One region of the Methylophilus sp. Leaf414 genome, then DNA from elsewhere that is predicted to be linked to it. Evidence: predicted binding sites of a transcription regulator. Region 1 holds the regulator's gene; the other holds the start of a gene.
What was found. Region 1 encodes FliA, which starts transcription of late flagellar genes. Its sites were predicted from a motif close to CTAAAGTTNNCNNAAANNNTGCCGATANNA; they were not measured.

Region 1 (3,427 bases):
GACCGATGGCACGCATTTTTTCCATGTCGCGCTGTTTTTTCTCCTGGTACAAATAGCTCAGCGGCAATGGTTTCTTGATGGCGCTCAGGTTTTGCAAAGAGGATGGATTTTCAGTATTCAGCGACGGCGCTTGGCTAGGATTACCCTGAAAAGCATTCACTACCGAATTGGATAATGTCTGGTATTTGTTCAGGTTAATCGTTGATGTGGCATACATCACCACAAAAAAAGCGAACAGCAGGGTGATGAAATCCGCATACGAAATCAGCCACCTGTCGTGGCTTTCATCATCGTCATCGTAGATCTTACGCCTGTACATCACGACTCCCGCAGGCGCAAATAGGCTTCCAGACGTTCACTGACCAGTTTCGGATTATCGCCTCTGGCGATAGAAACCCAGGCATTCAGGAGCATTTCACGGCGTGAGATTTCATGCTGGATATGGCCCTTTAGCTTATTGGCAATCGGCAGGAAAACCAGGTTGGCCAATGCCACACCGTAGATGGTTGCCACAAAAGCTACCGCAATACCGCTACCGATTTTGGCAGGATCTGAGAGATTTTCCATGACGTGAATCAGCCCGAGTACCGCGCCCAGAATACCTACTGTCGGCGCATAACCACCGGCAGCTGACCAGATTTTGGCGGCATCGCGCTCTTGCACTTCAAAGTAATACATATCAATGGCACACACTTCGCGGATGCGGTCAGCCGGTGTACCGTCTACCAGCAATTGCAAGCCTTTGCGTACAAAAGGATCTTGCTCGCGCTTGATCTGGCTTTCCAGGGATAAGACACTTTCCTTACGAGCCTGCAAACTCCATTGGTTAATGCGCTGGGCCAGCTTGTGACGGTCGTCTTCAGGATGTACGAATACCCAGCGCAGCATGCGCAGGCCTTTGATAAATGTTTTCAGTTCGGTTTGCAGCAAGACTGCACCGACCGTGCCCAGCATGACCACCACAAACGCTGACGGTTGCATCAGCGATTTAAGGTGTCCCCCTTCAATCGTTTGACCCAGCACCAGGCCGGCGAGGGCGATAAGCAGGCCTGCCAGGCTACCCCAATCCATCAGGAGACTCCGGTCCAGGATTTGTCACGCATGGACGCACGCAAGCGGGCTACGGCCTGGCTATGCAGCTGGCAGACGCGTGATTCTGACACATTCATAATGGCGCCTATCTCTTTCAGGTTCAGTTCCTGTTCGTAGTAAAGGCCCATCAACATTTTTTCTCGATCTGGCAAATTATCGATGGAGTCAATCAACGCCTCACGGAAATCGCTTTCCAGCAAGGATTTAACCGGGTCATTGCTGTCATCATCCACAAAGCGGTCTAGGAAGTGCTCGCCACCACCGTCGTCATCATGAAAATCTTCATAATAAATAAGCTGGTGACCCTGACAGTCGCTCAATACATCATAGTAGTCTTCGAGACTGAAATTCATGTGTTTGGCGATTTCTGATTCGGTAGGCGGGCGGCCCAACTTTTGTTCTAGCTGTTGCACGGCTACTTCGATATCTCGCATGTTTTTGCGGATACCACGTGGCAGCCAGTCGGCGCCACGTAATTCATCCAGCATGGCGCCGCGCACACGTTGTGAGGCATAGGTCTCAAACTGCGCACCGTGCGTATCTTCATAACGTTGAATAGCATCCATCAGGCCTATCATCCCGGCCTGCACCAAATCATCGACCTCCACGCAAGAGGGCAATTTTGATTTCAGCTGGTATGCCATTTTCTTAACCAGGCCGCTATGCTGCTTGAGCATCTGGTCAGTATTGTTAGTTTTGCCTTTAGCGGTATACATGTTATCCCTCTTTACTCTAGGCAGCAGCCAGTGACGACGTGCTTACACGTTGATCCAGGCTTCTGGCAATGGCCTTGAATGCCAGTGCAGACTGCGTTGCCGGAGATGACTCCAGGCCATGACGGTTTTTCAAGCCATTGGCTTGAATATTTTCTGTCTTTTGTACCACTTTATTTTCAGGAATAGCACCCAGAAAACTCAGGGAAATTCCCAGGAACTGCTGGCAGACCTGGTTCAGTCGCATAAAATATTGCTGGCCCTGCTCATGGCTGGAGTCCGTCACCACTACGCTTAATGGCAATTGCCCATGCTGCTGGCAAAGGCGCTTGATTGTCATATAAGCCGATTTAATGGCTGCTTCATTACGCCCCATCTGCAACACTAATGTATGTTGTGCCATCACGGGCAATATCAGGGTCTGGTCAAGCGGATCTAATAATGCTTCTATAATCACGGTATCGTAGTCATACGCAAGTTGACTCACTATACCGTTAAGCTCTGTTTTTAAATCGCCGGATAAGGACGAGGTTAATATGTCAGTTTCAGCCAGCGTCGCCAGATCGTAACCTTGCGGATGCTTGACCACCGCGCGGCTGAGTATGCTTTGGCGCAAAGCCACCGCATGTAGTGTGTATTTTGTCATAGGTCGTTGCTTAGCCTGGATTAGCAATAGACGCTGCCCAGGACCCACCATACTTGCCGCCAACTGGCTGAGCCAGGTTTCAGCAGGCTGGCCATTCGCCCCCATGACGCTGATCACACGTGCTGATGAGCGGGCCATGATACGGCGCAATCCATCAGCCTGGTCATGGTAGTTAAACATGCTGCTGCTCTCCTTGCGCTTGCATCATGCTTGAGATCACCAGCGGCAACTCTTCATCCAGATACTGGTATGGCAGGCTGGCCTGATGTGGTGTTAACACACGTTCAACCAGTGCATGTTTGTTTGCCACTTCAATATCTTCCGGTACACGTTGGCCACTGGTCGTGTAGAAAAGGCGCATACGCTCACGGATCAGCACATCCAGCACATTGCCAATCGCTGCCGCTTCATCCAGTTTGGTGACGATACAACCGGCAATATCATGCTTTTTATAGCTGCGCATCACGTCAGTGAGGGTTTCACCAGTTGAAGTCGCATTCAGGCACAGTAATTTCTGGATTGGTGTTTCAGCACGGCTCAGCATGGATAACTGCTCAGTCACTGCCTGGTCACGCTGGCTGACACCGACGGTATCAATCAGGATCATGTGTTTGCCTTTTAACTCGTTGAGTGCAATTTTCAGGTCTTCTTCATCTTTCACCGCATGTACCATCACACCCAGGATCTTGCCGTAAATACGTAATTGTTCGTAACCGCCAATACGGTAGCTGTCGGTGGTGATCAGGCCCAGGTTTTGCGTGCCATGTTTCATCACATAACGTGCCGCCAGTTTAGCTGTGGTCGTGGTTTTACCAACGCCAGTCGGGCCAACCAGGGCATATACACCGCCTTTATCCAGCAATGCATCTTCATCATCCAGCGTATGCAGGTTGCGGCTGATCACTTCTTTAGCCCACATCGGTGCTTTTTGTACATCGATATGTTGCGGCATTTTTTCTGCAATCTGGCGTGACAG
Region 2 (3,427 bases), on a different contig from region 1:
GCGGAAACCAGGGAGGATTGCACGTCCAATATCACATTGGTGATGCTGGTCATATTGGTTTCATAGGTTTCCAGCGATGTTTTCGCCACATTACGCGTGCTGGCGTAAATGCTGTTCAGGTTCTGTGCATTGGTCAACTCAAGAATACGGGCAGAGGCAACAGGATCATCTGCCGGGGTACGCACGCGTTTACCGGAGGAAATCTGCTCATTCAGTTTGCTCAGGTCATTCTGCAAATCCATCAGGCGGTTGGTGCCACTCTGGTAAATGCTGTTGGTGCTAATTCTCATGATTCATCATCCTTGCTAATTACTGACCCAATTGCAGCAGTACATCGAACAACTGGCTGGCGATTTGCATCATTTTGCCGGCGGCCTGATAGGCTTGCTGATACCGTAATAAATTGGCGGCTTCCTCATCGATATTGACACCGGATTCCGATTGCATCGCCGTGGTCGCATTTTCAAGGGCAGAAGCATCTGCCTTGCTGGTCACCATCATCTCGTTGGTTTTGGTACCTACCGCGCTGACCATCAGGGCGAAAGCCTGTGCATATGAACGATTACCGTTGCTTCCCAGCATGCGTACATTGGCGGAATCCGCCAGCTTGCCTAAACGCAGGCCATTGCCGTTGTCACCGGCGCCTTTGAAAGCGATCACATTGCCGTTGGCATCAATACGCTCAGCCAGCGCCAGTTTTTCAACATCATCAAACGCCAGCGTGATCTTGCTCGCCGCACCCTGGGTGGGGCGTATCATATATTCATCACCTTCGACCGGAGTACTCGTGTTGACATTGAATTCAATGCCATCCACCGTGATGGGCAGGGTAGCAGTGCTGGTCACCACTTTATCGCTGTTACGGATAATGTTGTACTGGCCACCGGTATATTTCAGCGTGTAGTCACTGCTGGTGACCTGCTGTGATTGCCCAGGCACGAAAGTGGCAGTCGCCTGCTTGGTTTTATCTATATTACTGGTGCTGCTGGTAGCGACAGGTTGCGGTACATTAAATAAAGCAACCCCGGCGTTACCATTCAGGTCATAACCCTGTTGCTGCATTTCATTGAATTGGGTGGCCAGCGTGACGGCCAGTTGTCCGATCTGGTTCTGGACGGAATCCAGGGTTTCATTTCTGAATGTCAGTAGCCCCCCCAGAGAGCCACCACCCAGGGATGAACCATCGATAATTTTCGGCGCACTTCTATCGCCATAAGCAATCTCAAGGCGATTAGGCGCGGTAGGGTTGGCCTGAGTATAAAGCTGATAAGTGTCATCACCGACCACTAACGGCATACCATTGCCTATGAAAACATCATAGTTGCCATTGCTCTGCTTGACGACGTTTGTCTTGACTTGCTCGCTGAGCTTGGACAATAGCAGGTCGCGCTGATCTAGCAGGTCATTAGGAGGGTTGCCCGTGGTGCTTGTTGCCTTTTCGATGACCTGATTCAATTGCGAAATCTGTGTTGCGTAGCTGTTGATGCTGGTCACACTGGCCGACACCTGGGTATTCAGGCTCTGGCGTATATCGTCCAGACGGGAGTTCATTGCCGAAAAACGGTTCAGCAATGAGTTTGCAGAAGAGATCACTGTCTGCCTTGTCGCTACATCGGTCGGGTTAGCAGCTGCCGCACTGATGGCGCTGAAAAACTTGGTCATGACCGGGCTCAGACCGGCATTGGCGTCCGAGAGCAAGCCATTGATTTCATTGATGCTGTTGTAATAGGCAGAGCTGGCGTTGCTGGTTGACGTGGTCGTCAGCAACTGTTTAGCCAGCGTCTCGTTGTAGACACGGTTGATACCGGTGATATCCGTGCCCTGGCCGACAAAGCCATAGCCAAAGTTTTGCGCCTGTGATGCCGCCTGCACGATCACCTGTCGGGTGTATCCCGGGGTAGACGCGTTAGCAATGTTGTGACCAGTGGTGGCAATCCCGATCTGGGCTGCGTTTAATGCACTTTTGCCGATATTCAATATGTTGGACATAATGTTGGAGTCCTCATGTGCCTGCACCCTGCAGAGTGTTCGACACGTATGTAAAGTTACAGTTATTTAGCCTAACGGCAGTTTTTTCTAATTCTTTAGTAAACAGGGAATAAATGTCTGTGCGAGCGAACTGCTGCGTTGCCCGGTACTCGAAACCTAGCTTTATAACTTATGCTAGATATTTCAGCGTTCCGTGCTTCTTGCACTACATCTCGATCGATCAATGATCCCGTGTTCCCTTCATACTAACTTTGCAGATGCTTGATCACCTGAGTCAGTTTTTTGCCGTATTGTGGATCTGTGGCGTAACCCGCACGTTGTAATTCATGCGCGTAAGCGCTGGCATCGTGCGTGTTATTCATGGCTTTTTCGTAGCGCGGATTTTGTGAAATCAGTTTTGCATAATCTTTGAAGGCATCACTGTAACTGTCATAGGCGCGGAATTTTTCTACGCGGGTTTCCTTGACGCCGTTGATGTACTCGGTAGTGACACTGTTCGCCACTTTGCCTTTCCAGCTGGCATCCGCTTTGATACCGAACAGGTTATGACTATTCACACCGTTAGTGGTCTTGATTTCGTGTTTTCCCCAGCCACTTTCCAGTGCGGCTTGGCCGATCATGAATTTAGCCGGGATACCGGAATCACTACTGGCAGCCTGGGCATGCGGTAACATGCGCTGGATAAATTGCTGGGTTTTGCTGGCGACTTCGCTCATGGCCGACGCTAACGGTGCAGCTTGAAGCAATGTGAAGTTTTTCGCATTTTCCTGCGTTTCTTCCATCAATGGTGGCAGTTCAGGAATGCCGCGCGCCCAGGCGGTATCATTATCGGTGCTAGCAGTTTCAGGTTTGGTAGCTTCCCATTGCTGGTAGGCATCACGGATTTTTTGTGCGGCTTGCATCAATACAGCTTTGCCCGAAGCCGTGCCACTAGAGGCCAGATTATTCAAAGAGGGATTGCTGGAAGAAAGCCCATTCACCAGATCATTTTTGGTGCCATGCAGTTGTGTTTTGGTTTTTTCAGTGTCTTCGGCTGGTTTGGGGCTGAACTTGCTCAATTGCCTGACCAGTACTTCAGTCAGGCCCATGCCTTTCTGGCTCAGTTGTGTGGTGAGCTGCTGGTCCAGCATGCCCATAAACATTTTGCTCTGTTCGTTATCGGTGATGCCATCTTGCGGCACGGTATCGCGCATGCTTTTCAGCATCATGTTCATCAGCACGCCTTCAAACTGACGGGCGACGGCGCGAATGGCTTCCGGTGAGTCACTTTTGGCGTTTTTCAGGCCATTCAGTGCGCTGCCATCTATTGCAAGACTGTTAGGATCGACACGTGGTTGCATGGCAATCTCGCTTAGATAACCTCAAGCTCGGCGTTCAGCGCGCCAGCGGCTTTCATCGCCTGCAAAATCGCCAGCAGGTCTTGCGGTGTGGTGCCAAT

Region 2: the regulator FliA is predicted to act here: its motif matches at 2,059-2,088, upstream of flgK (flagellar hook-associated protein FlgK).

Annotation. Positions count from the first base shown of each region.
Region 1 covers NZ_LMQQ01000001.1:18,409-21,835, reverse strand. Annotated here, with positions in the region: gene ASG24_RS00095 (flagellar motor protein MotB) at 1-319, opposite strand, end outside; gene ASG24_RS00090 (flagellar motor protein) at 319-1,071, opposite strand; gene ASG24_RS00085 (RNA polymerase sigma factor FliA) at 1,071-1,808, opposite strand; gene ASG24_RS00080 (hypothetical protein) at 1,825-2,631, opposite strand; gene flhF (flagellar biosynthesis protein FlhF) at 2,624-3,427, opposite strand, start outside.
Region 2 covers NZ_LMQQ01000004.1:520,979-524,405, forward strand. Annotated here, with positions in the region: gene flgL (flagellar hook-associated protein FlgL) at 1-290, opposite strand, end outside; gene flgK (flagellar hook-associated protein FlgK) at 310-1,989, opposite strand; gene flgJ (flagellar assembly peptidoglycan hydrolase FlgJ) at 2,235-3,329, opposite strand; gene ASG24_RS11385 (flagellar basal body P-ring protein FlgI) at 3,341-3,427, opposite strand, start outside.